Regions from separate parts of the Comamonas aquatilis genome, predicted to be linked through region 1. Evidence: predicted binding sites of a transcription regulator. Region 1 holds the regulator's gene; each other region holds the start of a gene.
The links. Region 1 encodes sigma-54, which starts transcription at its own class of promoters, with help from an activator protein. Its sites were predicted from a motif close to TGGCANGNAANCTGCTTT; they were not measured.
Positions count from the first base shown of each region.

Region 2: the regulator sigma-54 is predicted to act here: its motif matches at 3,708-3,725, upstream of glnA (type I glutamate--ammonia ligase).
Region 3: the regulator sigma-54 is predicted to act here: its motif matches at 7,083-7,100, upstream of ACNAZA_RS00535 (CmpA/NrtA family ABC transporter substrate-binding protein).

Region 1 is NZ_CBCSIW010000021.1:49,986-59,676, forward strand. Features, by position in the region: gene ACNAZA_RS18815 (sugar ABC transporter ATP-binding protein) at 1-1,446, opposite strand, end outside; gene ACNAZA_RS18820 (sugar ABC transporter substrate-binding protein) at 1,503-2,450, opposite strand; gene ACNAZA_RS18825 (aspartyl/asparaginyl beta-hydroxylase domain-containing protein) at 2,823-3,746, shown strand; gene ACNAZA_RS18830 (RNA polymerase factor sigma-54) at 3,829-5,430, opposite strand; gene lptB (LPS export ABC transporter ATP-binding protein) at 5,528-6,304, opposite strand; gene lptA (lipopolysaccharide transport periplasmic protein LptA) at 6,301-6,972, opposite strand; gene ACNAZA_RS18845 (thiol:disulfide interchange protein DsbA/DsbL) at 7,129-7,779, opposite strand; gene ACNAZA_RS18850 (SPOR domain-containing protein) at 7,882-8,622, opposite strand; gene argS (arginine--tRNA ligase) at 8,656-9,691, opposite strand, start outside.
Region 2 is NZ_CBCSIW010000004.1:72,293-81,983, forward strand. Features, by position in the region: gene ACNAZA_RS07245 (YncE family protein) at 1-645, shown strand, start outside; gene ACNAZA_RS07250 (polysaccharide deacetylase family protein) at 749-1,606, shown strand; gene ACNAZA_RS07255 (sterol desaturase family protein) at 1,625-2,605, shown strand; gene ACNAZA_RS07260 (EI24 domain-containing protein) at 2,620-3,492, shown strand; gene glnA (type I glutamate--ammonia ligase) at 3,774-5,189, shown strand; gene ACNAZA_RS07270 (hypothetical protein) at 5,372-5,875, shown strand; gene glnL (nitrogen regulation protein NR(II)) at 5,984-7,081, shown strand; gene ntrC (nitrogen regulation protein NR(I)) at 7,137-8,678, shown strand; gene ACNAZA_RS07285 (hypothetical protein) at 8,900-9,691, shown strand, end outside.
Region 3 is NZ_CBCSIW010000001.1:124,385-134,075, reverse strand. Features, by position in the region: gene ACNAZA_RS00560 (nitrate reductase) at 1-508, opposite strand, end outside; gene nirD (nitrite reductase small subunit NirD) at 588-986, opposite strand; gene nirB (nitrite reductase large subunit NirB) at 1,009-3,483, opposite strand; gene ACNAZA_RS00545 (ABC transporter ATP-binding protein) at 3,832-4,656, opposite strand; gene ntrB (nitrate ABC transporter permease) at 4,653-5,609, opposite strand; gene ACNAZA_RS00535 (CmpA/NrtA family ABC transporter substrate-binding protein) at 5,642-6,925, opposite strand; gene ACNAZA_RS00530 (nitrate- and nitrite sensing domain-containing protein) at 7,196-8,488, opposite strand; gene ACNAZA_RS00525 (glutathione S-transferase family protein) at 8,694-9,311, shown strand; gene ACNAZA_RS00520 (PH domain-containing protein) at 9,476-9,691, opposite strand, start outside.

The DNA of each region.
Region 1 (9,691 bases):
CCACTGGCCACGCTCAAAAGTGGCCACAATGCGACCGTCATGCATGACGCTGATGCGGTCGCACAGCTCCATCAGCTCGCGTAGATCGCTGGACACCACCATCAGCGCCTTGCCCTGGGCCGTCATGGCATCGAGCTCGGCATACAGGTCGGCGCGGGCGCCAACGTCCACGCCGCGCGTGGGTTCGTCCAGCAGCACGATGGGGCAGTCTCGGTGCAGCCAGCGGGCAAAAATCACTTTTTGCTGATTGCCGCCGCTCAAGGTGCCTACCGGTTGCTCGGCGTTGTGCGCGCGAATGCGCAGGCGCTTGACCATGCGCCGGGCCAGATCCGACTCCACCGCCGGTTTGAGCCAGCCCGCACCGGAGACCGAGCCCATATGGCTCAGCGAGGTATTGACCCGGATGGACTGGGACAGCAGCAGGCCTTGTGCCTTGCGGTCTTCCGTGACCAGCGCAATGCCGGCCCGAGTGGCCTGCATGGGGCTGCTCCAGTTAGGAGTCACGGAACAGGTGGACAAGCCCTGGGCCAGGCCGGTCAGCTCGATCGAGCCGGCATCGGCCTTGTCGGCACCATACAGCAGGCGCAGCAGCTCGGTACGGCCTGCACCCACCAGTCCGGCCACGCCCAGCACCTCGCCAGCGCGCAGTTCCACATCCACGCCCTGCACCAGCTTGCCGCGTCGCAAGCCCTGGGCCCGCAGCAGCACCGAACCGGCCTTGCGACGCGGCTTGGTATCCAGCGACTCCACGGCATGACCCACCATGCGCTCCACCAGCTCGGGCTCGCTCAGGCCTTGCATGGGCAGCACATCCACCAGGCGCCCGTCGCGCAGCACGGCCACGCGCTCGGACACGCGCTGCAATTCTTCCAGGCGGTGCGACACATAGACCAGGGCCACGCCCTGAGCCTTCATCAGATCGATCTGCTCGAACAGATGCTCGATTTCCTTGGCGGTCAACATGGCCGTGGGCTCATCGAGCACCAGCACGCGGTTGCCATCGCGCAGATTGCGGGCAATCTCCACCATTTGCTGCATGCCTATGCCCAGCTGCCCCACGGGCGTGAAGGGGTCGATATGCTGCAAGCCCATCTTGGCCAGCTGCGCATGGGCAGCTTTGGCCAGGGCATCGCGATCCAGCCAGCCCCAACGCTGGGGCAGGCGATCGAGCAACAGATTTTCGGCCACGGTCAGGGTGGGCACCATGCCCAGCTCCTGCAGCACCATGCGCACGCCAAGCGCTTCGGCCTCGGCACGGGATTTGGGCGCGAACGCCCGACCATTGAGCTGCATGATGCCGCGCGAGGGAGTCACCAGACCGCACAGCATTTTGGACAGCGTGGATTTGCCGGCGCCGTTCTCCCCCGTCAGCGCCAGACATTCGCCGGCGCGCAGATCGAGGGAAACGCCATCCAGCACGGTGCTTGGACCATAGTCCTTGCCCATGCCTTGCAGCGTCAGCACCGGCGTGCCGCGCCGCCCCTGGTGGTTGTCGGCAGCAATCACTTGGTCACCAGCACCACGTCCGTTTTCACTTCGGCAGGCATCTGGGCCTGCGGCGTCTTGTTCTTGACGGCCTTCAGCGCTTCTTCAATGCCGAAAACCGCTTGCTTGGCCGCAAACTGGTCTGCGGTGGCCAGCACGCGGCCATCCTTGAGCATGGGCGCAATGGCGCGAATGTTGTCGTAGCCCACCACCAGCACCTTGCCAGCCTTGCCGGCGGCCTTGACGGCAGCCACAGCGCCCAGGGCCATGGAGTCATTACCGGCCAGGAGAGCCTTCAGGTCTGGGTTTTCGCGCAGCATGCCGGCGGCCACCGTATTGCCCTTGTCGATCTCCCACTGGCCCGATTGCACGCCAACCACGTTCATCTTGGCTGCGGTCATCGCATCCTTGAAACCCGCCGTGCGCTGTTGCGCATTGGTGGTGGTGGACACGCCCTCGATGATGCCGACCTTGTCGCCCGCCTTGAGCTGCTTGGCCAGGTGTTCGCCCACCAGGCGAGCGCCCACACGGTTGTCGGGGCCGACGAAAGGAATGACCAGGCCTTTTTCCTTGAGGGCGGCGGCGTCCAGGCGGTTGTCGATATTGACCACGCGCACACCCTTGTCCACCGCCTGTTTGAGCACCGGCACCAGAGCCTTGGAGTCAGCCGGGGCAATCACCAGCGCATCCACCTTCTGGGCCACCATCTGCTCGACCATCTTGATCTGGGCGGCGGTGTCGGTTTCGTTCTTGATGCCGTTGCTCAGCAGCACGTACTCGCCTGCGTGGGCTTTCTGGTGCGCCTTGGCACCGTCTTCCATGGTGCGGAAGAACTCATTGGCCAGGGATTTCATGACCAAGGCCACCTTGGGCTTGTCCTGGGCTTGAGCTGCCGGAGCCCAGACGCCAGCCAGTGCCAAGGCTGTCAGACCGACCGAAACCACTGCGTGACGACGTTGCAACATACCGCTCTCCCGGGCCTCAGGCCCATCAATTTGGAAAAAAGGGCCGGATTATAGGTTTGTCATCGGTATTAACCCGAGCCCACGCAAATAGACCTCAAGCGCTCAATCCCTTAACCGAGTCCTTGTTTTATAGGCTCAGGCTTTGTGCATAGGGGTAGGAATAATCCCCTGCCTGTCTAGACGTCGATTTCTCCCGTCGACGAGCGGCCCGGCGGCACCAAGCCGGACCGATATTCAGTGGATCGGCATCAATATCGACTCAAGCCATTGAAGAGTAGGCGCCTGCAGCTATCAACTTTGAGAGCCCTCAAGAAAAACGCTGTTTGACCTGTGCCATGGCCTCGGCTGGAGCACCCCGGTAAAATTGCCGCCATGGCAAAAATCATCGTCCTGGCATTGGTAGTGCTGTTTTTCGGTTGCGGGCTGTACATGCACCTGCGCGGCAAGGTGCGTCACAAGGTGGTGAAGCAATTGTTTGATCATTCCACCTTCACCGCGCCCTTCAACGTCTTCATGCTGATGTTCAGCAAGGTGCCGCGCACACCCTATCTACCCACCAGCACCTTCCCCGAGCTGGCGCCGCTGCAAGCCAATTGGCGCGAAATCCGCGAAGAAGCTGTCAATCTGCAAAAAAACATGCAGATCAAGGCCGCCGCCAACAATGACGATGCAGGCTTCAACTCCTTCTTCAAGACCGGCTGGAAGCGCTTTTATCTGAAGTGGTATGGCGATGCCCACCCCTCGGCCATGGAGCTGTGCCCCAAGACCACGGCGCTGGTCAAATCCATTCCCAGCGTGAAGGCCGCCATGTTTGCCGAGCTGCCGCCCGGCGCCAAGCTCAATCTGCACCGCGACCCCTATGCGGGTTCGCTGCGCTACCACTTGGCCGTGCTGGCACCCAATGACGACCGCTGCATGATCGAAGTGGACGGCACACCCTACAGCTGGCGCGAGGGCGAAGGCGTGATCTTCGACGAGACCTATATGCACTGGGCAGAGAACCGCTCGGAAGGCAATCGCATCGTGTTGTTTTGCGATGTGGAGCGCCCCATGACCAACGGCTTTGCCCAGTGGCTCAATCACTGGCTGGGTAAGAACGTGGTGGCCGCCGCCAGCTCGCCCAACAACGAGGGCGATCCCCGCGGCATGATCAGCAAGCTGTTCAAGATTTCCTTCTACGCCGGCAAGTACCGCCGCGCCTTCCGCAGCTGGAACCCCACGTTCTACAAAGTGCTCAAATTCGGGCTGATGATTGGCGTGCTGGCTTTGTTCATCTGGTGGTTGATACCGAATTGATTGATACCCCCTGAGGCGCTTTGCGCACCAAATTAAAAAGCCGCTGAGCATGGCATCAGCGGCTTTTTTTGTTGGGCGTGGCTTACAGCGCCTTGCGCAGCGTGGTGGTCGGGATCTTCAGCTGCTCGCGGTACTTGGCCACGGTGCGGCGGGCGCATTCAATGCCTTGCTCCTTGAGCATATCGGCCAGCTTGGCGTCCGACAGCGGTTTTTTCGTGTCTTCCGCGTCCACAAACTGCTTGATCAACGCCCGCACGGCGGTGCTGGAGGCGCTGCCGCCGGTCTCGGTGCCCAGGCCCGAGCCGAAGAAGTACTTGAGCTCGAACGTGCCCTGGGGTGTGGCCATGTACTTGGCCGTGGTCACGCGGCTGATGGTGGATTCGTGCAGGCCCAGGGCATCGGCAATATCGCGCAGCACCAGCGGACGCATGGCCAGCTCGCCATGCACAAAGAAGTTTTTCTGCCGCTCCACAATCGCTTCCGACACCCGCAAGATGGTGTCAAAGCGCTGCTGGATGTTCTTGATGAACCAGCGCGCTTCCTGCAGCCGCTGCTGCAGTGCCGCATGGCCTTCGCTGTTCTTGTGGCGGCGCAGCACGCCGGCATAGATGTCATGCACCTTGAGCCGCGGCATGACTTCGGTGTTGAGGCGAACGGAAAACTCCATCCGGCCCGAGCCGACACGCACCGGGCGCACGATCACATCGGGCACCACGATATGGCGTTCCACATCCACGAAGCGGCGGCCGGGTCGCGGCTCCAGCCGCGCAATCAGGGCCAGGGCCTCGCGCAGAGCCTCCTCGCGCGCGCCGCATAGGCTGGAGAGCTTGCGCATATCGCGTCGTGCCAGCAAGTCCATGGGCTGGCAGCACATGGACAGGGCCAGCTGCAGCACATCCCAGTGCTTTGCTGTCGTGCCCTCATCTTCGGCCAGACGAATCAGATCGCGCAGCTGCAGCTGCAGGCATTCGGCCAGATCGCGTGCGCCCACGCCCACGGGCTCCAGGCTTTGCAGCAGCTTGAGCGCCATGGCAAAGCGCTGCTCCAGCTCTTCGCGCTCTTCTAGGTCGTCACAGGCCAGGCTATAGGCCAGATCTGCCAGCGGCTCTTCCAGATAACCGTCGTCGTTCAGCGATTCGATCAGAAAGCGCAGCGCTGCGCAGTCTTCGGCACTCAGACGCAAGCTGAGCGCCTGGCGGTGCAGAAAATCGCTCAGACTCTCATGCTCGCGTGCTAGGTCGATGGCGTCGGTTTCCTCGTCGCCATCGCTTTTGCGGCTGCCGGACGAGGAGGGGCCATCCCATTCGCTGCTGGATTCGCCACCCCACTCCCCGTCTTGTCCGTCGGCGCCGTCGCCGCTCCAGTCCAGCGTCTCGGGAGTTTCAGCGGTCGGCGCCTCAGCTATGGTTTCCGAAGCTGTTTGCGCTGATGAATATTCAGATTCAGATGAGTAGTTATCTGAAGTGCCCATGGATTCAGCGGTAGCCGCTTCCATAGCAGGAGCATCCATCGGCACATCGGCGGCGTCGTCGCCATCGCGCTCCAGAAACGGGTTGTCCACCAGCATCTGTTCAACTTCCTGCGCCAGCTCCAACGTGGACAGTTGCAGCAGCTGAATCGACTGCTGCAGCTGCGGCGTGAGCGAGAGATGCTGGGATACGCGTAAGGACAGGCCCGGCTTCATCAACTGAACATCCTTGATGTGCAAGCGCCCCCGGCATGTCCCCGATGCAGGGACAGCAGCCACAGAAAACGGGGGAGCGCGGAGGTCAACTCACGCATCACATGCGGAAGTGTTCGCCCAGGTAGACGCGGCGCACATCGGCGTTGTCCACAATCTGCTCTGGCGTACCTTCGGCCAGCACATGGCCGTCGCTGATGATGAAGGCGTGGTCACAGATACCCAGGGTTTCGCGCACGTTGTGGTCGGTAATCAGCACGCCAATGCCGCGCTCTTTCAAGAAACCGATGATGCGCTGGATTTCGATCACCGCGATGGGGTCGATACCGGCAAACGGCTCATCGAGCAAAATGAAGCGCGGCTGCGTGGCCAGGGCGCGGGCGATTTCCACCCGGCGGCGTTCGCCCCCGGACAGGGCCAGCGCAGGAGACTGGCGCAGATGCTCCACGCGCAATTCCTTGAGCAGATTGTTCAGCCGCTTGTCTATCTCTTCCTTGGAGAGCAGCTTGCCTTGCTCGTCCTTTTGCAGCTCCAGCACGGCGCGGACGTTTTCTTCCACGCTGAGCTTGCGGAAAATCGAGGCTTCCTGCGGCAGATAGGACAGTCCCAGGCGCGAGCGCTGGTGAATCGGCATATTGCCCACGGAATGACCGTCGATGAAGATCTCGCCGCCATCACTGCGCACCAGACCCACGATCATGTAAAACGAGGTGGTCTTGCCCGCGCCGTTGGGGCCCAACAGGCCGACGACTTCGCCTTTTTGCACGGACAGAGACACGTCCTTGACCACCTTGCGGCTGCCATAGGACTTGGCCAGATGCCTGGCCTCCAGGCGGCTGTCCGCTTCGCCGCTGCGCAGGGTGCTGTCACGACTCATTTCTTGTCACCTGCCTTGTCGCTGGCTTTCTCACCGCCCAGCGTCATGCTCTGGCGCAAGGGCTCGGCCTTGGGCTGGGCCGGCTTGGGCTGGGCACCGGGCGTGCCGTCCTTGGGCGCCATGATGGCGCGCACCCGACCGCCCTGGCCCACGGAGGAGCTGGGCAGGCCGCCGCTGGTCTTTTGACCATCGACGGTATAGACGTCGGTGATGTTGTTGTAGACGATGACCGAGCCCGTGACCTGGTCGCTGAGCTGACCGCCACGGTAGCGGCGCATCTCGCCACGGCGAATGAATTTGACGATATCGGCCTTGCCGTCGTACTCGATGACCTCACCCTCGCCTTCGATGAACTCATCGGACTGACCGGGCTCGGTGTCGCGTTTTTGGCGGAAGAAGGCACGCTTGCCCGGCTCGGCCTTGACCACGCCGTACTGAAAGCCTTCGGCATCCTGGCGCACATCCAGCTGCGTACCGCGCAACACGATGGTGCCCTTGGTCATCACCACATTGCCGGTGAAAACGCTGGTCTGCTGAAGCTCGTCGTGGCGCAGTGCATCGGCCTCGATGTTCATGGGCTTGGCGCTATCGGCCTTTTCGGCATGCGCCGTGCCGGCCAATACGGCAAAAGCCGAGGCCAGCACGAAAGAGAGAAGTCGTTTGGTCATGGAGGGCACGTTTCTTGCATACATTGTAGTCATTCCCTTTTTGGCGCCGCCGCAAACATACACCGGCCCGGATCAAAACCTCGCCCTACGGGTATGAAAAAGCCCGCTCAGGCAGACCTGGCGGGCTTTTGGGATGTACAAGCTGCGCTCGCCGTATCAGCCTTTGCGGCTGGAAACGATCAGGGCATTGACCACGCGCAACACATTTTCCATGTTGCCGGCCTTGGTGCCGTCCGTGTAGTACTTGCCGGCCACGCCCATGGCTGGCACGCCTTCCACGTCATAGGCCTGCTGCAGCTGGGTTGCCTTGCGCACCTGGTTGGAGACGGTAAAGGAGTTGTACATCTCCTTGAACTTGGCCACATCCACGCCCTGCTTGCCGGCCCATTCGAAGATGGCGTCATCGGTAGCCAGACGGTTGCGTTCTACGTGAATGGCATGGAATGCCTTGGCGTGCAGCGTACCCAGCAGATTCATGCCTTCCAGGGTGTAGTACAGCTTTTGCTGAGGCACAAACGAGGCATTGAAGGCCACGGGCACGCGGTTGACCACCACATCGGCAGGCGCTGCGTTCTTCCAGGCCGCAAACGTGGGCTCGAAAACATTGCAGTGCGGGCAGCTATACCAGAAGAACTCGATCACCTCGACCTTGCCGGCGGGTGCGCTGACAGGGGCTGGCTTGCTCAGCTTGAGGTAGTCCTTGCCTTCCTTGAAGCCTGCAGCCTGAGCCCAGGTGGCGGAGGAACCCAGTGTCAAAGCACCAGTGGCTGCAGCAGATGCAACCAGAGAAAATTCGCGGCGTTTCATCAAAACCAACTCCTAAATCAGGTCTGCAGTGTCAGAGGCCATCAGCCATAAAAAGTTCAACCCAGCTCGGCAACCCGGCACAGACCGGGCCTCAGAGATGTTTTACCTTGCGGCACGAACCAGGGTGGAATCCACACCGGCGCCGTCGAGCTTGCCCTTGAGCTGCTCGGCCTCATCGCGCTTGTTGAACGGACCCACGCGCACACGGAACACGGTGATGCCGTTTTGCTCACGCTCGCTGACCCGAGCTTCCCAGCCCAGCATGGCCAGCTTGGCGCGCTGCGCCTGGGCTTCCTTCTCGCCACGGAAAGCACCGGCCTGCACAAAGTAGTTGAAGCCGGGCTCGCCGCCGGTAGCCGCCACGGCAGCTGCTTTTTCCTTGTCGGCACGGGCTTTTTCGGCCTTCTCGGCGGCAGCGGAGCGCTCCTTGACCAGATCGCCCAGCGGATCACCCGTGGCCGGTTTGACCGGCTTGGCAGGATCGACGTGGGGCTGGGCAGGCGTGACCGGCTTGCCGGTCACGGGGTCCAGCGCAGCAGTGCCGGTGGCCGTGACCGGAGCCACCGGCGTGCTCGGTGTCACAGGCACGCCAGGCGTTTCCACGGCAGCCGGCGGCACAGCAGGAGTCGGTAGCGGCGCACGGCTTTGCAGCGGAGCGTTCGGGTCCCAGTTCTTGTTGCGCTCAGCCTCGACGGCATCGCGATCCGTGTTGTTACCACCCTTGTTCAGAAAGGGAACGGGCACCTTGGTCACATAGACGGCCACGGCCAGAGCCGCCGCCAGGCCAATGACCATGCCGAAAATCAGCCCCAGGATGGTGCCGCCGCGTTGCTGCTTCTTCATAGGTCGCTAAAGGCTTTCCGCTTCACGCTTTGATTACATGCGCTCGGGTGCGCTGACACCCAGCACAGCCAGACCATTGTGCAGCACCTGAGCGGTGGCTGCGACCAAGGCCAGGCGGGCCAGCTTGAGCTTTTCATCATCCACCAGGATGCGTTCGGCATCGTAGTAGCTGTGATAGCTGGAAGCCAGATCGCGCAGGTAGAACGTCACGTCATGCGGAGCATTGCCTTCGGCAGCGGCCGTCAGCATCTCGGGGTACTTGGCCAGCAGCAGCATCAGGGCCTGGGCTTGCGGGCCTTCCAGCGCCGACAGGTCCACGTCCTTGAGCGACGGCAGGCCGGCGCCGCCGGCTTCTTGCCAGGCACGCAGCACCGACTGGATACGCGCATGGGCATATTGCACGTAATACACGGGGTTGTCGTTGTTCTGGGCCACGGCCAGATCCACGTCAAAGGTGTATTCGGTGTCGGGCTTGCGGCTGAGCAGGAAGAAGCGCACGGCGTCCTTGCTGGTCCACTCGATCAGATCGCGCAGCGTCACATACGAGCCGGCACGCTTGCTGATCTTCACCTCTTCGCCGTTCTTGACCACGCGCACCATGGTGTGCAGCACGTAGTCGGGGTAGCCCTCGGGAATGCCCACGTCGGCAGCCTGCAGGCCGGCGCGCACGCGGGCAATGGTGCCGTGGTGGTCGGTACCTTGAATGTTCACCACCTTGGTAAAGCCGCGCTTGAACTTCTGGATGTGATAGGCCACATCGGGCACGAAGTAGGTGTAGCCGCCGTCGGTCTTGCGCATCACGCGGTCTTTGTCGTCACCGTAGTCGGTGGACTTAAGCCACAGTGCGCCGTCTTGCTCGTAGGTCTTGCCGTTGGCGATCAGGCGCTTGACGGTTTCCTCGACATGGCCGTTCTCGTACAGGCTCGATTCCAGGTAGTACTCGTCGAACTTGAGATTGAAGGCCTGCAAGTCCTTGTCCTGCTCGTTGCGCAGATAGGCCACGGCGAACTGGCGAATGTTGTCGTAATCCTCAACATCGCCATTGGCCGTGAACTCGCGATCATCGGCC
Region 2 (9,691 bases), on a different contig from region 1:
ACCGCGGCCAACCGCTTGAACCATATCGACTTCTATCGCTGGGATGCGGCCACGCAGACGCCGGTCCTGGCCAAGCGCGTGTCTACGGGCAAGACGCCCAGCCATCTGTTCATCGATGCGCAAAGCAAGACCCTGTACTCCACCATGCAAGATAGCGATGCGCTGGTGGCCATCGACATCGCGACCCAGACCATCAAGTCCCGCGTGCCCACAGGCGCCATGCCGGCAGATTTGTACGGCAGCCCCGACGGAAAGAAGCTGTTCATCGGCCTGACCGGAAGTGATGCCGTCGAAGTGTTTGACATCACTGGTGCCGAGCCGCGCAGTGTGGGCATGATCAAGACGGCTGCCGGTGCGCATGCCTTTCGCGCTGCCGGAGACAACCGTCACCTCTATGTGAGCAATCGCGTGGCCAATACCATCAGCAAGATCGATATGGTGAGCGATCAGGTTGTGGCCAATTACCCGGCTCCCGGCGGCCCTGACTGCATGGATGTGTCTGCCGACGGCCGCTACATCTTTGTGGCCTCGCGCTGGGCGCGCAAACTCTCCGTGATCGACACGGTGGAAAAGAAAGTGGTGCAGCAGGTCAATGTGGGCAAATCGCCGCATGGCGTCTGGACGCTGTCGCACGCCGCGCGCTGATCTTCTTCATCGTGAGTCTCAGGCCGTAGACGAGGCCACCAGCGTACTGATGCTGGCCTGAGTCCGGCCTCTCCTAGGAGGGTGGATGCAAAGACGAAATTTCATGGCTGCAGTCGGTGTCGGCGCATGGGCTGCTCAATGGCCGCTGCTGGCGGATGCCCAGACGGGATTGCCTGCGGCTGGTGCAGCAAAAAACATAGCTGCCAGCGCATGCAGCAAGCCGGTTTACCTGACTTTTGATACCGGTCATATGGGGATTGCACACTTGGTGGCCCAGGTGCTGCGAAAGCACAAGGTGACCGTCACCTTCTTTGCCGCCAATGAGCGCACCAAAGAGGGGGGCTCCAGCCTCAGCAATTTCTGGGCGCCCTGGTGGAAGGCCAGGGCCGACGAGGGCCACATGCTGGCATCGCATACCTATGACCACATGTACTGGGTGGCGGATATTCGCGACAAGGCAAGCGGGCAGGTCACGCACTTCAAGGTCAGGCCTTCCGCGGGCGACAGGGCCAACCAGAGCTTTGTGGTGTCTGTGGCCGAGTACTGTGAGGAAATCGGCCGAGCGGCCCGCCGTCTGGAAGCCATGACCGGGCACAAGACGCTCCCTCTGTACCGTGCGCCAGGCGGCAAAACCTCTCCCGCCCTGATTGCTGCGGCAGAGCAGGGCGGCTACAAGCAGGTGGGTTGGGCCAGTGCCGGCTTTCTGGGTGATGAACTGCCCAGCGAAAAATACCCCAATGACCGCCTGCTGGCCCAGGCGCTCCAGAATATTCGCAGCGGCGATATCTTGCTGGCCCATCTGGGCATCTGGTCGCGCCAGGACCCCTGGGCGCCAGCGGTGCTGGAGCCGCTGATCACAGGATTGCTGGAGCGGGGTTTTTGTTTTCGGACGCTGGCAGAGCATCCCGCTTATATGCCGTGGATCGCCCAGGCCCGAGGCCATGCCTCGGGCAAGAAGTAAGCAGCTGAGGAGCGCATCGTGAATTGGTTGGTCGGTTGGTTTGGTGATGCCCAGCAGTGGCTTTTTGAAAGCGTAGTCCAGCCTTTGCTGTTCTACGCCGGTATGGCCAATTTGCTGGAGGATGGCTATGCAGCGACAGGCTGGCTGCTGGTGGGCCTGGTGCAGATTGTCATCATGGTCTGCGTCATCGCGCCGCTGCAGCTTTGGCGGCCTGTGGAAGCGGTGACCGACAGAAGAGCGATTCGCGTGGACATCATCTACACCTTGATTCACCGCCTGGGTCTGTTTCGCCTGGCGCTGTTTTTCACGCTGGACCCCTTGTGGGATGCCCTCATGGGCCGGCTCCATGTCTTGGGTATGCCGGCTTTTCACCTGGACGATATCTGGCCCGGCATCACGGACAACGCCTGGGTCAGTCTGCTCATGTACCTGCTGGTCTTCGATCTGGTGGAGTACTGGATACACCGTGGCCAGCACGGCTACAGCTGGTGGTGGAAGCTGCATGCCGTCCACCATTCGCAGCGCCAGATGACGGTCTGGAGCGATGATCGCAATCACCTGCTGGATGATGTGATTCACGACACCATCATCGTCTTGGTGGCTCAGCTGATTGGAGTGGCTCCGGGCCAGTTCGTGGCGATTGTGGCGCTCACCCAGCTCAGTCAGAGCCTGCAGCACGCTAATGTACGCATGTGGTTTGGCCGGCTCGGCGAGCGGCTGTGGATCAGCCCGCGCTTTCACCGTCGTCACCATGCGGTAGGCATAGGCCACGAACCCATGGCGCCGGTGCGCAACAAAAAAGCCCATGGCAATAATTTTGGCGTGCTCCTGCCTTGGTGGGACATGTTGTTTGGCACGGCCAATTTCGAGCTGCGTTATGACCCTACCGGCATACGCGATCAGGTGCGCCCCGATGCGGCGGGCCGGTTGCGCGACTACGGCCAAGGCTTCTGGTCGCAACAATGGCGTGCAATCTTACGATTGATGGGTCGCGCTTAAGGCCGGGCTTGGGTATGCTAGCTGGCATGAACTTGCTACTGGACTCCTTCTGGCGTGCCCTGGCGTATTGCGTACACAAGCGGGTGATTGCCTGGTCACTGTTTCCTCTGCTGCTCATGACGCTGATGGTCTGGGGCCTGGGGTATTTTTTCTGGGCCGATGCTGTGCAGAAAGTACAGGCGTTGCTGGACGGCGTAGGCTGGCTGCACAGGCTGTGGGTCTGGATGCAGGAGCACGGCGTGGGCTACGCTTCGGAAGTCGTGGCCTCCATGCTGGTGGTGTTGGGCACTGGGCCCATCATCGTGGTCATCTCCTTGCTGCTGGTGGCCATGTTCATGACGCCGGCGCTGACCGAGCTGGTGGCACAAAAGCGCTTTCCAGTCCTGGAGAAAAAGCAGGGCGGCTCCACCCTGGCCAGCATAGGCTGGTCGGCAGGTTCCACCGGCATTGCATTGATTGCCCTGGTGGTCACCTTGCCGCTGTGGGTCATACCCCCGCTGATGCTGCTGGTGACGCCCATGATCTGGGGCTGGCTGACTTACCGCGTCATGGCTTTTGATGCACTGGCCGAGCATGCCAGCAAGCCTGAGCGTCGCAGCCTGTTTGTGCGCTATCGGGCCGCGCTGATCGTCATGGGTCTGATCTGTGGCTATCTGGGTGCGGCACCGGGCGTGATCTGGATCTCCGGACTGGTATTCATTGCGGCCTTCTGGGTGTTGATTCCCATCGCCATCTGGATTTACGCCATCGTGTTCGCTTTCTCATCCCTGTGGTTTGCGCATTTCTGCCTGGCCGCGCTGGAACAGATGCGCAAGGAGCCCAATCGTGGTGCTCAGGAGCCTCAGGTACCTTTTGCGCCTGGAGCGCAGGCCTCCTCGGCACCTTAGTCAAATTGCGGTGCATGCTTTTGGGCATGAGGTTGCAACACTCTTTTAAATGCACCTTATTGGTGCAGTTAAATTCACCGCTTTGGTGCATTTTTTGAGCGTCGCACTAAGGTGAGACAATTCGCACCGAGTTGGTGATGGCAGTGGAATATGCTTATTCAAGGCAAGTGCCGGACTTGCTTGCCAAATGCTGACTTTGCAGCATGACAAGAAGTTGGCACGGAAGCTGCTTTATTTCTTTTATCGTTAATTTGATCAGCCAAGTTGGCAGGAGTGATCTGATGGCAAAGACCGTTGCAGACGTGATGAAGATGGTGGAGGAGAACGAAGTCAAATTCGTCGACCTGCGCTTTACAGATACCCGCGGCAAGGAACAGCACGTGACCGTGCCTGTGTCGCACTTCGATGATGACAAGTTCACCTCGGGCCATGCTTTTGACGGTTCGTCCGTTGCTGGCTGGAAGGGTATCGAAGCTTCGGACATGCAGCTCATGCCCGACCCCAACACCGCCAATATCGATCCTTTCTTTGAAGAAACCACACTGATCTTGCAGTGTGATGTGATCGAACCCGGTGATGGCAAGGCCTATGACCGCGATCCCCGCTCCATCGCCAAGCGCGCTGAAGCCTATCTGAAGTCTTCCGGCCTGGGCGATACCGCCTACTTCGGACCGGAACCCGAATTCTTCATCTTCGACGGCGTGCGCTGGGGTACCGAACCTCACAATCCCTTCTTCGAAATCGAAGAATACGAAGCTCCTTGGAATACCGGCACCAAGTTCGAAGGCGGCAACCGCGGTCACCGTCCTCGCAACAAAGGCGGCTATTTCCCCGTGCCTCCCGTCGACAGCACGCAAGACATGCGTGCCGAGATGTCCCTGATTCTGGAATCTGTGGGCATTCCCGTCGAAGTGTTCCACCATGAAGTGGCAGGCGCTGGCCAAAACGAAATTGGCACCCGCTTCTCCACTCTGGTTGAGCGTGCCGACTGGACACAGCTGCAAAAGTACGTGATCTGGAACGTGGCCAACACCTACGGCAAGACGGCAACCTTCATGCCCAAGCCCTATGCTGGCGACAACGGTTCCGGCATGCACGTGCACCAGTCCGTGTGGAAGGATGGCAAGAACCTGTTCGCCGGTGACGGCTATGCCGGTCTGTCCGACTTCGCCCTGTACTACATTGGCGGCATCATCAAGCACGCTCGTGCGCTGAACGCTATCACCAACCCCGGCACCAACAGCTACAAGCGTCTGGTGCCCGGTTTTGAAGCGCCTGTGAAGCTGGCTTACTCGGCCAAGAACCGTTCCGCTTCCATCCGTATTCCTTACGTGAGCAACCCCAAGGGCCGCCGCGTGGAAGCACGCTTCCCCGATCCATTGATGAACCCCTACCTGGGCTTCTCGGCTCTGCTGATGGCGGGTCTGGACGGTGTGGAAAACAAGATTCATCCCGGCGAAGCTGCGACCAAGGATCTGTACCATCTGCCTCCCGAGGAAGACAAGCTGGTGCCTACCGTCTGCCACAGCCTGGATCAGGCTCTGGAAGCACTGGACGCCGACCGCGCTTTCCTGACCAAGGGCGGTGTGTTCACCGACAGCATGCTGGATGCCTACATCGAGCTGAAGATGGGTGAAGTGACCCGCTTCCGCCAGGCCGTGCACCCTGTCGAATACGATATGTACTTCTCGCTGTAATCGCAGCAGGCAGTTCAGAAAAGGCGACGCAAGTCGCCTTTTTCATTGCTGCGGCCCTGTATTCAGCAGGAACCAAACAGCGGTAAGCAAGTCAATCAATCGCATCAAGACGCAAGCTTGGAGCGATACTTGCGATATCGAAATGGCTGTGCTGTCCCAAGCGGATAGCCCGAGGGAGCTGAATGAAAAAACTGTTTGTGTCGTCGCTGCTGCTGGCTGTATGTGCTGGGAGTTGGGCGCAGGATGTGATCTACCGCTGTGGGAACGAATATACGAACAATGTTTCCCAGGCCAAAGCCAAAGGCTGCAAGCCGGTGGATGGCAGCGGCGTCACCGTGATCCACGGCACGCGTGCAGCGCAGCCTGCGGCACCAAAAGTGCAGAGCGGCAACGCATCATCTGGCAGCTCTGCCTCTGCCCGCCCGGCTGAGAACAGCGCAGCGCAAAAAGCCCGAGATTCGGATGCCCGTGCCATCTTGCAGTCCGAACTGAGCAAGGCCCAGGCCCGTTTGGCTGAACTCAAGGCGGAATACAACGATGGCAATCCCGTGCGCACGGCGCTGGAGTTGCGCAACCCTCAGGGCTACCCAGAGCGCGTGGCCAAACTCAAGGCGGATATTGCCCGCCAGGAAAGCGATATTGCCGGTATCCGGCGTGAGCTGGAGCGTCTGCCTCCGGCTAACTAGCGCTGGCCAGTTCACGCGCAAGTTATGGCTCCTACCGCAGCTTGGCAGGTCAGGCTGTGAACGATTTATGCGGGGCGGCAGATGCAGCCACCCCCGTCAGGGTTTCGCATGAGCACCACTTTTGTTCCCTCTTTGGCGCAGCAGTCCTCTGCTAGCGTCAAAAACTACCAGGCCCTGGATTTGCTGTGCACGCTGATTGCCGTGCTGGACATGAATGGCGCCATCTGCTTTGCCAATGCGGCGCTGGAAAATGCTCTTGGGCAATCGCGCCGCACCATGGAGGGCGGAGAGTTCGCGCTGAGCTTTACAGAGCCCGCCCTGCTGGACAAGGCCCTGAGCGGAGCCCGCAGCAACGACTTCGCTGCGCTGCGCTTTGAAGCCAGTCTGCAGCGCCTGGGCCAGGAGCCCTTGCCGGTGCACGCCACGGTCTCCATAGCGGAGCAAACCGGTCATGTCATGGTGGAGATGTGGCCGTTGGAGCAGCAGGCCCGCCAGGACCGCGAGGAGCGCTTGCGCGAGCAGGCCCAGGCCAACAAGGAACTGATCCGCAATCTGGCCCATGAGATCAAGAATCCGCTGGGCGGCATACGTGGTGCGGCCCAGCTGCTACAGATGGATCTGGCCTCGCCCGAGCTGCGCGAATACACCACGGTCATCGTGCACGAAGCCGATCGCCTGCAAGCCCTGGTGGACAGGCTTTTGGCCCCGCACCGCCATCCGCACGATGTGGGCGATGTCAATATCCATGAGGTGTGTGAGCGCGTGCGCTCCCTGGTGCTGGTGGAGTTTCCGCAGGGCCTCAAGATCACTCGCGACTACGACATCTCCATTCCCGAATTCCGGGGCGACAGCGCCCAGCTCATTCAGGCGGTGCTCAACATTGTCCAGAATGCGGCCCAGGCACTGAGTTTGCGCATCGCACAAGGCGATGGAGAGATTATTTTGAGAACGCGAGTGGCAAGGCAGGTGACTTTGGGGCGCCAGCGTTACAGACTGGCATTGGAATTGCATGTGATCGACAACGGATCAGGCGTGCCCGATGCCATCAAGGAGCGGATTTTCTACCCCTTGGTATCGGGCCGCGATGGCGGCTCCGGCCTGGGTTTGACACTGGCTCAAACCTTTGTTCAGCGTCACCATGGTCTGATCGAATGCGAAAGCCAGCCCGGACGCACGGATTTCAGAATACTGATTCCGCTGCCCTGAGCTCCGGGTTCAGGCATCTGCCAACACAGCAAAAAACGGGAAGGGATAAGCAGCAATGAAGCCGATCTGGATTGTGGACGATGACCCTTCCATCCGCTTTGTGCTTGAAAAAGCGCTGGGCCGCGAAGGCTGGCCCATTCGCAGCTTCACCCAGACGCGGGATGTGCTCAAGGCCTTGGCCGATACCGACAACAGCGATCCCGCGCGCCAGCCGCCCCAGGTGCTGGTCAGCGATATCCGCATGCCCGGCGGCTCTGGTCTTGAGTTGCTGGAGCAGGTGAGGGCGCAGCAGCCGGGCCTGCCCATGATCATCATGACGGCTTACTCCGATCTGGACAGCGCCGTATCTGCCTTTCAGCGTGGTGCGTTTGAGTACCTGCCCAAGCCTTTTGATGTGCCCAAGGCGGTGGAGCTGATCCGCCGCGCGGTGGAGGAAAGCCAGCGCGAGGAAGAGGCGGAAGTCCAGGCGCCGCTGCAGGCGGAGATGCTGGGTCAGGCTCCGGCCATGCAGGATGTGTTTCGCGCCATCGGGCGTTTGAGTCAAAGCCAGGTCACGGTGCTGATCACCGGTGAATCGGGCTCAGGCAAGGAGCTGGTGGCCCGTGCACTGCACAAGCACTCTCCCGTATCCGGCGGCCCGTTTGTAGCTATCAATACGGCTGCAATCCCCAAGGATTTGCTGGAGTCCGAGCTCTTCGGCCATGAGCGTGGCGCTTTTACCGGCGCGCAGACCCAGCGCCGCGGCCGCTTCGAGCAAGCCGAAGGCGGCACGCTGTTCCTCGATGAAATCGGCGACATGCCGTTCGAGCTGCAAACCCGCTTGCTGCGTGTGCTCTCCGACGGGCATTTCTATCGCGTGGGCGGCCATCAGGCCGTCAAAGCCCATGTGCGGGTGATTGCGGCCACCCACCAGGATCTGGAGCTGCGTGTCAAGGATGGCGTGTTTCGTGAAGACTTGTTCCACCGTCTGAACGTGATCCGCCTGCGCCTGCCTGCTTTGCGCGAGCGCCGCGAGGATGTTCCCATGCTCACCCAGCATTTTCTGCAGCAAAGCGCCAAGCAACTGGGGGTGGAACCCAAGCGCATGGGCACCATGGCCTTGCACCGCCTGCAGGCTTTCGACTTCCCGGGCAATGTGCGCCAGCTCGAGAATATCTGCCACTGGCTCACCGTCATGGCTCCTGCGCAGCAAATCGCCCTCAAGGATTTGCCGCCCGAGGTTCTGGGCGGCCAGCCTTTGCCAGCCATGGGGGCTGCGAGCGCGGCGTTGACTGCCTTGCCTGAAAACCCGGTTGCGCAAGCCGTTGAGTCGGCGGCAGCCTTGGCCGAAGCCAGCCCAATGAGCGCTTCGCAAAGCGGCACCGCAGACGCAGGCTGGCTGCAAGATCTGGGCAGGCACGCTCAGCAATTGCTCGCCCAGGGCCACAACGATGTCTGGAATCAGCTTTCCCAGCAGTTCGAAGCCCAGTTGCTGCGAACTGCACTGGCGGCCACACATGGCCGTAGAGTAGAGGCCGCCAGCCGACTGGGAATAGGCCGAAACACCATCACCCGAAAATTGCAGGAACTGGGACTGGATGACGAGAGTTTCGATTGATTTCGGGACCTAATCGACTTTGGCTCCGAGGTGATAGGCGCTGAACTCCGCTCTTTGTGAGTGCTGTCAAGGTCGTATGTTTCTATTTGTTAAATTTGAAACATACGGCCTGCTTTCCTACAGAAGGCCGTTTGTCGCGCCGACTTCCACTTTTGGCCGACCGCTCAATAATCAGTCATCAACCGGTCTTTGATGGGGGCTGTGATTTGCTGGCTCGTCGCATGTTTTCTTTCCTGCCATTTGATGCGCCCTCTGCCCGGTCCGGACGGGTGGCGGATGATGGCGGCTGGGAGCAAGCCCAGCTTCCTGCTGCGCAAGAGCTCTTCTGGCGCGAGCGCTATCTCTCCGAGCCTTATTTTGTGGCCGGCCGTGGCTATGACCAGTATCAGCCGGCCTATGCTTTGGGCTGGCATGCCGCTCAGCAGCTTGACCGCTCCATACTGAACACCCCCACCATGGCTTCCCTGGCCTTTTCTGCACAAGATGCTCAACTGTGTGTGCAGTGGAACCAGCGGGTGAGCGCCAGCTTTTTGACCTGGGCCCAGGCGCGCGACGCGGCCAGGGCCGCCTGGATGCAGGCCTTGTGCCCGAAAACGGTGCCCAGCAGAAAGGATTCGGATCTGCAGCCTCAGGTTCTGGCTTTGTTGCTGGCGGTTTATATGGCGGGCCGCCAAACGCATGAAGCCGTGATCAGCTATTTAGGTGCCAAGCACAACAAGGCCATGGGTCAGACCTTACGGCGCATTCAGCTGGAAATGCAGGGTCTGCTGGAAGAGCTCAAGCAGATCCTGCCAGCGCAAGCATTGCAGCAGCATGTGCACAGTGAAAAAAAGCGGCCAACCAGTCTGGAGATGCTGCAGGATGTCTGGCGTGACGCCCTCTTTTTGCAGGACGAGTCCGTCAGCGATATCCAGCGCAGCCTTCAGGCATGGTTCAACAGCTATCTTGCGATTTCTCTGGATGCTGTATCTTTGAAGCTGGCGCACCAGCTCAAGCGCCATATGCTCACCCTG
Region 3 (9,691 bases), on a different contig from region 1:
GGCAGCCGGCCAAGTCGATATCTTCGTAGCAGGCTGGCGGCGCATCGGCCCCCAGCGTGGCCTTGTAGCCGGCCACGGCACTGCTCATGCACAGGCGCGAATTGGTATCGAGGTTGTTGGTGCCCAGCAGCCCTTTGACCAGCTTGTTGAAGACGTAATAGTCCTCGGTCAGCAACTGACCGCTGAGGTAAAAACCCAGCGCATCGGGCCCATGGTCGGCATGGATGTTGGCAATGCGCGCGGCCACGTCGTCCAGGGCTGCATCCCAGCTCACCGCCTCCGGCGCAGCGCTGCGCTGCAGCCTGCGCATGGGCTGCAGCAAGCGGGCCTGCTGCGCCAGCTCCGGTGCTGCGGTCAGATGCAGACTGCTGCCCTTGCTGCACAAACGCCCCTGGTTGGCAGGATGGTCCTGGTCGCCGCGCACGCCGACAATGCTGCGCCCTTCGGACTCGATAACCACGCCGCAGCCGACGCCGCAGTAGGGACAGGTGGACTTGGTCTCACGCATGGCAGACTTTCAGTGAAATCGTGCTGTAGCGCATTCCAAAAAAGCGCATGCAGCTATTCAATTCATAGCAATCAAAACACTAGGCCGTGGCGCAGCCAGACTTGCCAGCGCAATGTGCGGGCCCTGCATGCGGCCGCGTCTGCTCCAGCGCACGGCTGGCCAGTTCTTCGGCGCACAGCTGCACCTCGCCGTCCTGCACACGCACGCTGAAATAAGGCGTGCAGCCTTCATCGGGCGCAGCCGCCTGGCCGGTGCTCAAGGCAATCGTCCAGTTGTGCAGCGGGCAGGCCACGCTGCGGCCAAACACAATGCCTTGCGACAAAGGCCCGCCCTTGTGCGGACAGCTGTCCAGCAGCGCAAACACCTCGTCTTCGCTATTGCGAAACACGGCAACATCCAGGCCTTTGGCCCGCGCCACACGGCGTGCGCCCAGCACGGGGATGTCGTCAATCGTGCAGATAGAAATCCATTCGCTCATTTCTGGCTCCTCGGTGCTTTGATCAGGCGCTGACGCCAGTGCTTTGGGTTTGCATCGCAGGCAGGGCCTGGAACTGGCGCGTATCCACGGCCGCCTTGTCGGTTTCGAACCAGGGGTCGGGCTCGCCTTGCAGCGCAAACTGCAGCTGCTCCCACAGCGCCTTGCGGCCTGGCTCATCTTCAAGAATGCGGCGCTTCACATGGTCTAGCCCGACACGGTTGACGTAATGCACGGTGCGCTCCAGATACCAGCCTTCCAGGCGGTACAGCTGCATGAAGGCGCCCGTGTACTCCAGCACTTCCTCTGCGGTCTTGAGCTTGGTGAAGAAATGCGCCACCTCGGTCTTGATGCCGCCGTTGCCGGCGATATACATCTCCCAGCCCGAGTCCACGCCTATGATTCCCACGTCCTTGATGCCGGACTCCGCACAGTTGCGCGGGCAGCCGCTGACGGCGAACTTCACCTTGTGCGGCGCATACATGCGCCACATGGCCCGTTCCAGATCCTTGCCCATCTGCGTGCTGTCCTGCGTGCCCATGCGGCACCATTCGCTGCCCACACAGGTCTTGACCGTGCGCAAGGCCTTGGCGTAGGCGTGGCCGCAGGGCATGCCTATGTCGTTCCACACGCCTTGCAGGTCTTCCTTCTTCACGCCCAGCAGGTCGATGCGCTGGCCGCCCGTCACCTTGACGGTGGGGATCTGGTACTTGTCCACCACATCGGCAATGCGGCGCAGCTCGGAGGCCGTGGTCTCACCGCCCCACATACGCGGGATCACGCTGTAGGTGCCGTCTTTCTGGATGTTGGCGTGGCTGCGCTCGTTGATGAAGCGGCTTTGCGGATCGTCCTTGGCCTCCTTGGGCCAGGTGCTGACCAGGTAGTAGTTGACGGCCGGACGGCAGGAAGCGCAGCCATTGGGCGTGCGCCACTCCATGAAGTGGAACACGGCATCGGTGCTCAACAGCTTGTGCTCGCGGATCGCATCGCGCACGGCCTGGTGGCCGTGGTCGGTACAGCCGCACATGGCCTTGGTCTTGGGCGAAGCCGAGTAATCGCCGCCGGCCGTGAACATGATGATCTGCTCCACCAGCCCGGTGCAGGAGCCACAGCTGGCGCTGGCCTTGGTGTGCTTTCGCACATCGTCGAGCGTGAACAAGCCCTTGTCCTTGATGGCCTTGCAGATGGCGCCCTTGGTCACGCCGTTGCAGCCGCAGACCTCGTCGCCATCGGCCAGAGCCGCCGCCTTGTTCTGTCCCTGATGGCCGGCGTCGCCGAGATTGGACTCGCCAAACATCAGCTTGTCGCGGATATCGGCCACGCTGCGGCCTTCGCGCAGCAGCTTGAAATACCAGCTGCCGTCCACCGTGTCGCCGTAGAGGCAGGCTCCGACCAGCTTGTCCTCCTTGATGACCAGCTTTTTGTAGACCCCGGCATAGGGGTCGCTCATCAGAATCTCTTCGGTATCGCCGCCGCCCTGGAAGTCGCCGGCCGAGAACAGATCGATGCCGGTGACCTTGAGTTTGGTCGAAGTCAGCGAGCCCAGATAGCGGCCGATGCCGAACTCGGCCAGATGGTTGGCCAGCACCTTGCCCTGCTCGAACAGCGGTGCCACCAGTCCGTAGGCAACACCACGGTGCGCCGCACATTCGCCCACGGCATAGATGCGCGGATCGGTCACGGTCTGCAAGGTGTCGCTGACCACGATGCCGCGATTCACATGCAGATGCATGGACTCGGCCAGACCGGTATTTGGACGTATGCCCACGGCCATCACCACCAGCTCGGCCGGGATCTCGCTGCCGTCCTTGAAGCGCACGGCGCTCACGAGGCCGCTGGCGTCACCCAGCAGCTCCTGCGTTTGCGCCTGCATGCAAAACTGCATGCCGCGCTCGGCCAGAGAAGTCTGCAGCATGCGGCCGGCCTGCTCGTCGAGCTGGCGCTCCATCAGCCAGTCGCCCACATGCACCACCGTCACCTGCATGCCGCGCTTCATCAGGCCGTTGGCGGCCTCCAGCCCCAGCAGGCCGCCGCCGATCACCACCGCATGTTTGAGCGTCTTGGCCGCTTCGATCATGGCCTCGGTGTCGGCAATGTCGCGGTAGGCCAGCACGCCCTTCAGGTCCTTGCCGGGGATGGGCAGGATGAAGGGCTTGGAGCCCGTCGCCATGATCAGGCGGTCGTACTCGGCACTGACCGTCTCGCCGCCGGCATTGACCGCATGCACCACGCGGCGGGCTCTGTCCACGGCCATCACCGTGTAGCCGGCGTGCAGCAGGATATGGTTGTCCTGATACCAGGCCCAGTCGTTGAGCACGATATCGCTTAGCGTCTGCTCCCCAGCCAGTACCGGCGACAGTAGGATGCGGTTGTAGTTGGGGTGCGGCTCGGCGCCAAACACCGTGATGTCGTACAAATCGGGGGCAATGGTCAGCAGCTCTTCCAGAGCGCGAACGCCTGCCATTCCGTTGCCAATCATGACCAATTTGGATTTTTTCATCTGAGTCCCCGTGGGTTTGCGAGAAAGGGCCCCCCACGCCTGCCCACTGCGTGTGGCAGCAGCCCCCAAGAGGGCGCTGGCCCGGCAACAAAAAAAGACGTCTGCGCGTTGCATGAATTGCATGAACGCGTAGACGTCTTTGTCTTTGGACTCTGGCACAGCCTTGCACCTTCGCCCTGTGGCCCACTTTGGCCACGCTGAACAATATGCAATTGCCATGCCAGCTTTTTTCAGCCTGCAGGCCGCATGCCTCTCGCCCTGCATGCACTGCTTTTGTGCAAGCCCGCTTTATTGCTGTGCAAAAAACATGGCGCCACCAGGCGCCATGCAACGTGAGAAGCCGAGGGTTCAGGCCGCTTTTTCCACATGCCCTTGGCGGGTGTAGAGAAAGTCGATCACGGCCTTGCGGTATAGCTGGTAGTTCGCGTCCTCGGCCAGCTCCACCCGGCTTCTGGGGCGCGGCAGCGCCACCTGCAGCACTTCGCCAATCGTGGCGGCGGGCCCGTTGGTCAGCATCACGATCTTGTCGGACAGCAGCACCGCCTCATCCACATCGTGCGTGACCATGACCACGGTACTGTGCGTGCGGGCCACGATCTCCAGCAACTCGTCCTGCAGCTTGGCACGCGTCAGCGCATCGAGCGCCCCAAACGGTTCGTCCATCAGCAAGACCTGGGGCTCCATGGACAGCGCCCGGGCAATGCCCACGCGCTGCTTCATGCCGCCAGAGATTTCGCCGGGCCGTTTCTGGGCCGCATGGCTGAGCCCCACCAGCGCCAGCGCGGCGGCCGTACGCTCGGCCAGCTGGGCCTTGTTCTCGCTCTTGCCAAACACGCGCTCCACCGCCAGGTACACATTGCCGTAGCAGGTGAGCCAGGGCAGCAGCGAATGGTTTTGAAACACCACGGCACGCTCAGGCCCCGGGCCTTTGATCTCCTTGTTGGCGCACAGCAGCACGCCTTGCGTGGGGGTGGTCAGTCCGGCAATCAGATTGAGCAAGGTGGACTTGCCGCAGCCCGAGTGACCGATCAGGCTCACGAACTCCCCCTGGGCAATGCTCAGATTGACGTTCTGCAAGGCCAGAAACACTCCTTTGGCGGTCTTGAAGCTTTGCTCCACATTCTGCACATCGATGAAGCGGGCCGCAGTCTGTTTGGATGGATGGGAATTCATGCCTTGACCTCCTCGAATGTGAATGCCGAAGCCAGCTTGACCAGTGCCCACTCCAGCACCAGGCCCACCAGGCCGATCACGAAAATCGCAATGATGATGTTCTTGACGTTGAGGTTGTTCCACTCGTCCCAGACCCAGAAGCCAATGCCCACGCCACCGGTCAGCATTTCAGCCGCCACGATCACCAGCCAGGCCGTGCCCACGGCCAGGCGCACGCCGGTCAGCATATAAGGCAGCACGGCCGGAAACAGAATGGTGGTGGCAATCTTCCATTCGCTGAGTTTGAGCACCCGCGCCACGTTCATATAGTCCTGGGGCACGCGCTGCACGCCCACCGCGGTGTTGATGACCATGGGCCAGATGGAGCAGATGAAAATCGTCCAGATGGCAGCAGGGTTGGCGCCCTTGAACAGCAGCAGACCAATCGGCAGCCAGGCCAGGGGCGACACCGGACGCAGCAGACTGATCAGCGGGTTGAACATGCGCGAGAGAAAGTCAAAGCGGCCGATGGCAAAACCCAGTGGAATGCCGACCAGCGCCGCCAGACCAAAGCCCACGCTCACGCGCTGCAGCGAGGCCAGAATGTTCCAGCCCACGCCCTGGTCGTTGGGGCCGTTGCGATAAAAGGGATCGCTGAAGACCTCCAGCGCCTGCTTCCAGGTATCGACTGGCGTGGGAATGCTGCCGCCGCTGCTGCTGGCGGCGATAGACCACAGCACCACCAGCAGCCCCAGGCCCATGGCCGGTGGCAGCAACCAGTTGAGCGCCGCGCTCAAATACTGGTTCAGGGAGATCCTGACCTTGGCCGCTTGTGCCGCAGGCGGCGGTGCTGGCGTGGATGGTGGCACTTGCACGGCAGTGGCGGGCACAGCGGCCGCTGCCGTCGCTGCATTGGCTGGTTCGGGCTGGTCGGCGCTGCGGGCAGGGGTCGATTCGATCAGTGCGCTCATCATGGCTCACTCCTTTCAGAACAGGGGTCGGTGCATCAGGCCTTGACAGCAAAGCTATCGGCGTAGCGCGCAGGATCGGCACCGCTCCAGCTGCTGCCGTCGATCAGCTTGCTGGTGCGCAGATCCGATTTGGGCAGGCTGACCTTCAGCTGCGAGGCCGCTTGCTTGAACAGCTCGGTCTTGTTGATCTTCTTGGCCACGGCCAGGTAGTCCGGATGGCTTTTGAGCAAGCCCCAGCGCTTGTGCTGGGTGAGAAACCACATGCCGTCCGACAGATAGGGATAGTTCACATCGCCATCGGCAAAGAACTTCATGTGATTGGGATCGTCCCAGGTCTTGCCCAGACCGTTTTGATAGCGCCCCAGAATGCGCTGGTTGATCGCATCCACGCTGGTGTTCACATAAGACTTGGCGGCAATGGTCTCCGCCATCTTCAGCTTGTTTTGCATGCTGGCATCAATCCAGCGCCCGGCCTCCATCACGGCCATCATCACGGCGCGTGCGGTATTGGGGTTCTTGTTGGCAAAGTCGCCGGTACAGCCCAGCACTTTTTCGGGGTGATCGCGCCAGATGTCCTGCGAGGTGACGGCCGTGATACCTATGCCATCCATGATGGCGCGGTGGCCCCAGGGCTCGCCTACGCAATAGCCGTCCATATTGCCCACGCGCATATTGGCCACCATCTGCGGCGGCGGCACGGTGATGACCTTGGCATCCTTGATTGGATTGATGCCAGCACTGGCCAGCCAGTAGTACAACCACATGGCATGGGTGCCCGTAGGAAAGGTCTGGGCAAAGGTGTATTCGCGCTTTTCTGCGGCCATCAGTTTGGCCAGGGAAGCTGCATCCACCGCACCTTTTTCCGCCAGTTTTTTGGACAGCGTGATGGCCTGCCCGTTGCGGTTGAGCGTCATCAGCACGGCCATGTCTTTTTGCGGTCCGCCCACGCCCAGATGCATGCCGTAAACCATGCCGTAGAGCACATGGGCAAAGTCCAGATCGCCATTGACCAGCTTGTCGCGCACGCCGGCCCAGCTGGCCTCCTTGGTGGGCGTGATCTTGACGCCGTATTTCTGATCCAGCCCCAGTACCGAGGCCATGACCACGCTGGCGCAATCGGTCAGCGGGATAAAGCCTATCTTCACTTCCTTGATTTCAGGGGCATCCGAGCCGGCAGCCCAGGCGCCATGGTGGCCCAGAGCGCCATAGAGAAAAGCGCCCGATGCCGCGCCTGCACTGAGGCGCAAGAAGTCGCGGCGCCCCGTGGCCGTGGGTCTCGCGCAGGGGGTAAAAGCGGGTGACGATTGGCGCTTGCTCATGAGAAAACTCCATCAAGAATCGTGGTGAAAACCTGGACCTCAAAACAAAACGGCGTCCTTGCCTCCCCGGTTCGGAGAAGAAAGGGACGCCGTTGTCCTGAGCTACTTGTAATAACGCTAAAGCCCGACCGCCTTTGGCCTGCTTGATGTAGAAGACAAAGCAGAATTCATGCCAGCTTTTTCCCATCGCAGCCAAAAGGGAGAGCCCTGGGCCGACCTCCTCGCCAGCCCTTCTTTGGTGCGGTGCAGCAGAGAATCTGCACCATCGAGCTACGCTTTGGTGCCAACTCCCGCAGGCAGCAACTCCACCGTCGCCAATACGGCCTCGGCCACGTCCAGCATGCGTCGGTTCTGGTTCATGGCGGTCTGGCGTATGAGCTTGTAGGCATCGCTCTCGCTCATCTGCCGGTAGCTCATCAGCACGCCCTTGGCCTGCTCAATCGTCTTGCGCTCCTTCAAGGAGGTTCTCGCCTTGTCGATTTCCGTCTGCATCAGCTGCAGGCGCTGCGCCTGCTCCTGCACCAGAGACAAAATGGAACGCCCCAGCTGCGGCCCGCAGCCCAGGTCCATGGGCCAGGGCATGCCAGGCGCAGGCTCGTTGAAAAACTGCATGCCATCCGCAGACTGGCCTGGAGCCGGGTCTGGCATACCGTCTGGCAACTGCAAGCGCTGCAACTGCTGAGACAGACTGGTACGGGCAAGCGCCAGCTTTTGATCGCACAGGCTCTCCAGCTCCTGCGCCAGCAGGGCTTCAATTTGGTGCATGGCATCCAGCCTCAGCGAGCAGGCTTCAAACCAGACGCTGTTGAGCGCCCAGTCCAGCGTGCTGCCCGGCGGGCTGGTGCAGGCAATACGGCGCAAACGTTCGATCACCGCCATATCCGCGCAGGACTGGTTTTGCGTTTGCCAGCAGGCCGCCACTGCCGGCGATGCAAAATCCGCAAATACCTGAAAGCACTTGTCCTGAGACTCAATCAGATGCAGCCAGTGGTGCTGGCGTGCCGCGCTGCACACCCCGCTGGCAAAGGCGGCCGCACCGGCGGCACGCTCCTGGCCCGTAAGCTCCTTGCCCTGCATGAAGTGAAACATGGCTACCAGGGTGCGGGAGATATCGGGATCGCAAGCGCTATCGGCCGCCTCGAATACCACGGTCAGGCAGCCGGCAACCAGGCGCATATAGGCCTGCGTGCTTTCCTCGGGCGTCAGCCGCTGTCCATCCCGGTGGGCCCGCAGCAGCGGCAAGGCCTCAACCCCTTGCAGCGCATAGGCAATCGCACTGAAAAGCCGCGCCCCATGCGCGCCGGACAGGCCTAGGCTGAAGGCCTCCAGCGTTGCACTGAGCTCGGTGATCGCCTGCTGCACCCAAGGCTGGTGCTGATCCAGTTCCTCCCGGCCCTGCGAGCCCTCGCTGGCCAGAAAGATATTGGACAGGCCCCGCTCTTTTTGCAGAGCATGTATCAGCTGCGACATGCGACTGACCAGGGCGCAAGCGCTGCCGAGCTGCTCCAGCTCGGCAATTTCGTTTTGCCTTGCCGCAACCAGGTAGTGCAGAGGGGTTTTCATGGGGTAATGCTTGTTGTCATGCTGATACCTGAAACGAACAGCACATTTCATGCCACCTCAGGCCAGCGAACGACCTTGTTACACCAATGCAGGGCGACTGCCAATCGGCAAGCAGGATGAACGCTCACCTTCAGGGAATTCAGGCCGCGGCTGCAGACCGGCGCGCGCCCTACACTGGCAGGCACCTCATTTCTGGAGACCGACCTTGGCAACCCCACTCACGCTGTACTATGCTGCCGGCACCTGCGCTCAGGTCGTGCTGATTGCGCTCTACGAAGCCGACGCGCAGTTCACGCTCAAGACGCTGAGCTTTTCCGACCATGAGCAGCGCAGCCCCGAATACCTGACCCTCAATCCCAAGGGCCGCGTGCCTGCGCTGGTCACCGAAAGAGGCGTGCTGACCGAGGTTCCTGCGCTGCTTCTGTATGTGGCGCAGACCTATCCGCAAGCCGCTCTGGCACCGCTGGACGATGCCTTCGCGTTGGCTCAGATGCAGGATTTCAATGCCTATCTGGCCTCCACCGTGCATGTTGCCCACGCCCACCGCATGCGGGCATCGCGCTGGGCCGACGATGAAGCCGCTCAGGCCGCCATGCGCGCCAAGGTGCAGCAGAATATGTACGAATGCTTTTCCGTAATCGAGAAGCACTACCTGGGCGACAAGCCCTGGGTGATGGGCGAGCAATTCACCGTGGCCGATGGCTATCTGTACATCTTGGCCAGTTGGCTTAAAGGTGATGGCGTGGACATTGCCGACTTCCCCCGCGTGGCAGCCCATTCCGAGCGTATGCGCGCCAGGGCTTCGGTGCAGAAGCTGCCGTGAAAAGGCGTGGCGCTCTCCATCCGCACTGAACCGGACTTCCCCTGACCCCAGACAGGGCAGGGTGCGGTAACGGGGTTTGAACTGCCGGGCTGACTCATCCCCCTAAGCCAACCAGCGGCAAAGGCTTGTTGCCCCAGACATGCACGGCGATCAACTCTGTCAACTCACTTCAGCACATAGCTGGCCAGAATCGACTGCACTTCGTAAATGCTCAGTTTCTTGTTGAATTGCTTTTGCACAGGCGTCGCCATGCCGGAAATCCAGATCTTCAGTTCGGCATCCAGATCGAAGGTTCCGCCGGTCTCCACGCTGAAGTGGGTAATGCTTTTGTAGGGCACGGAGTGGTAATCCACCTTGCTGCCGGTGATGCCCTGCTTGTC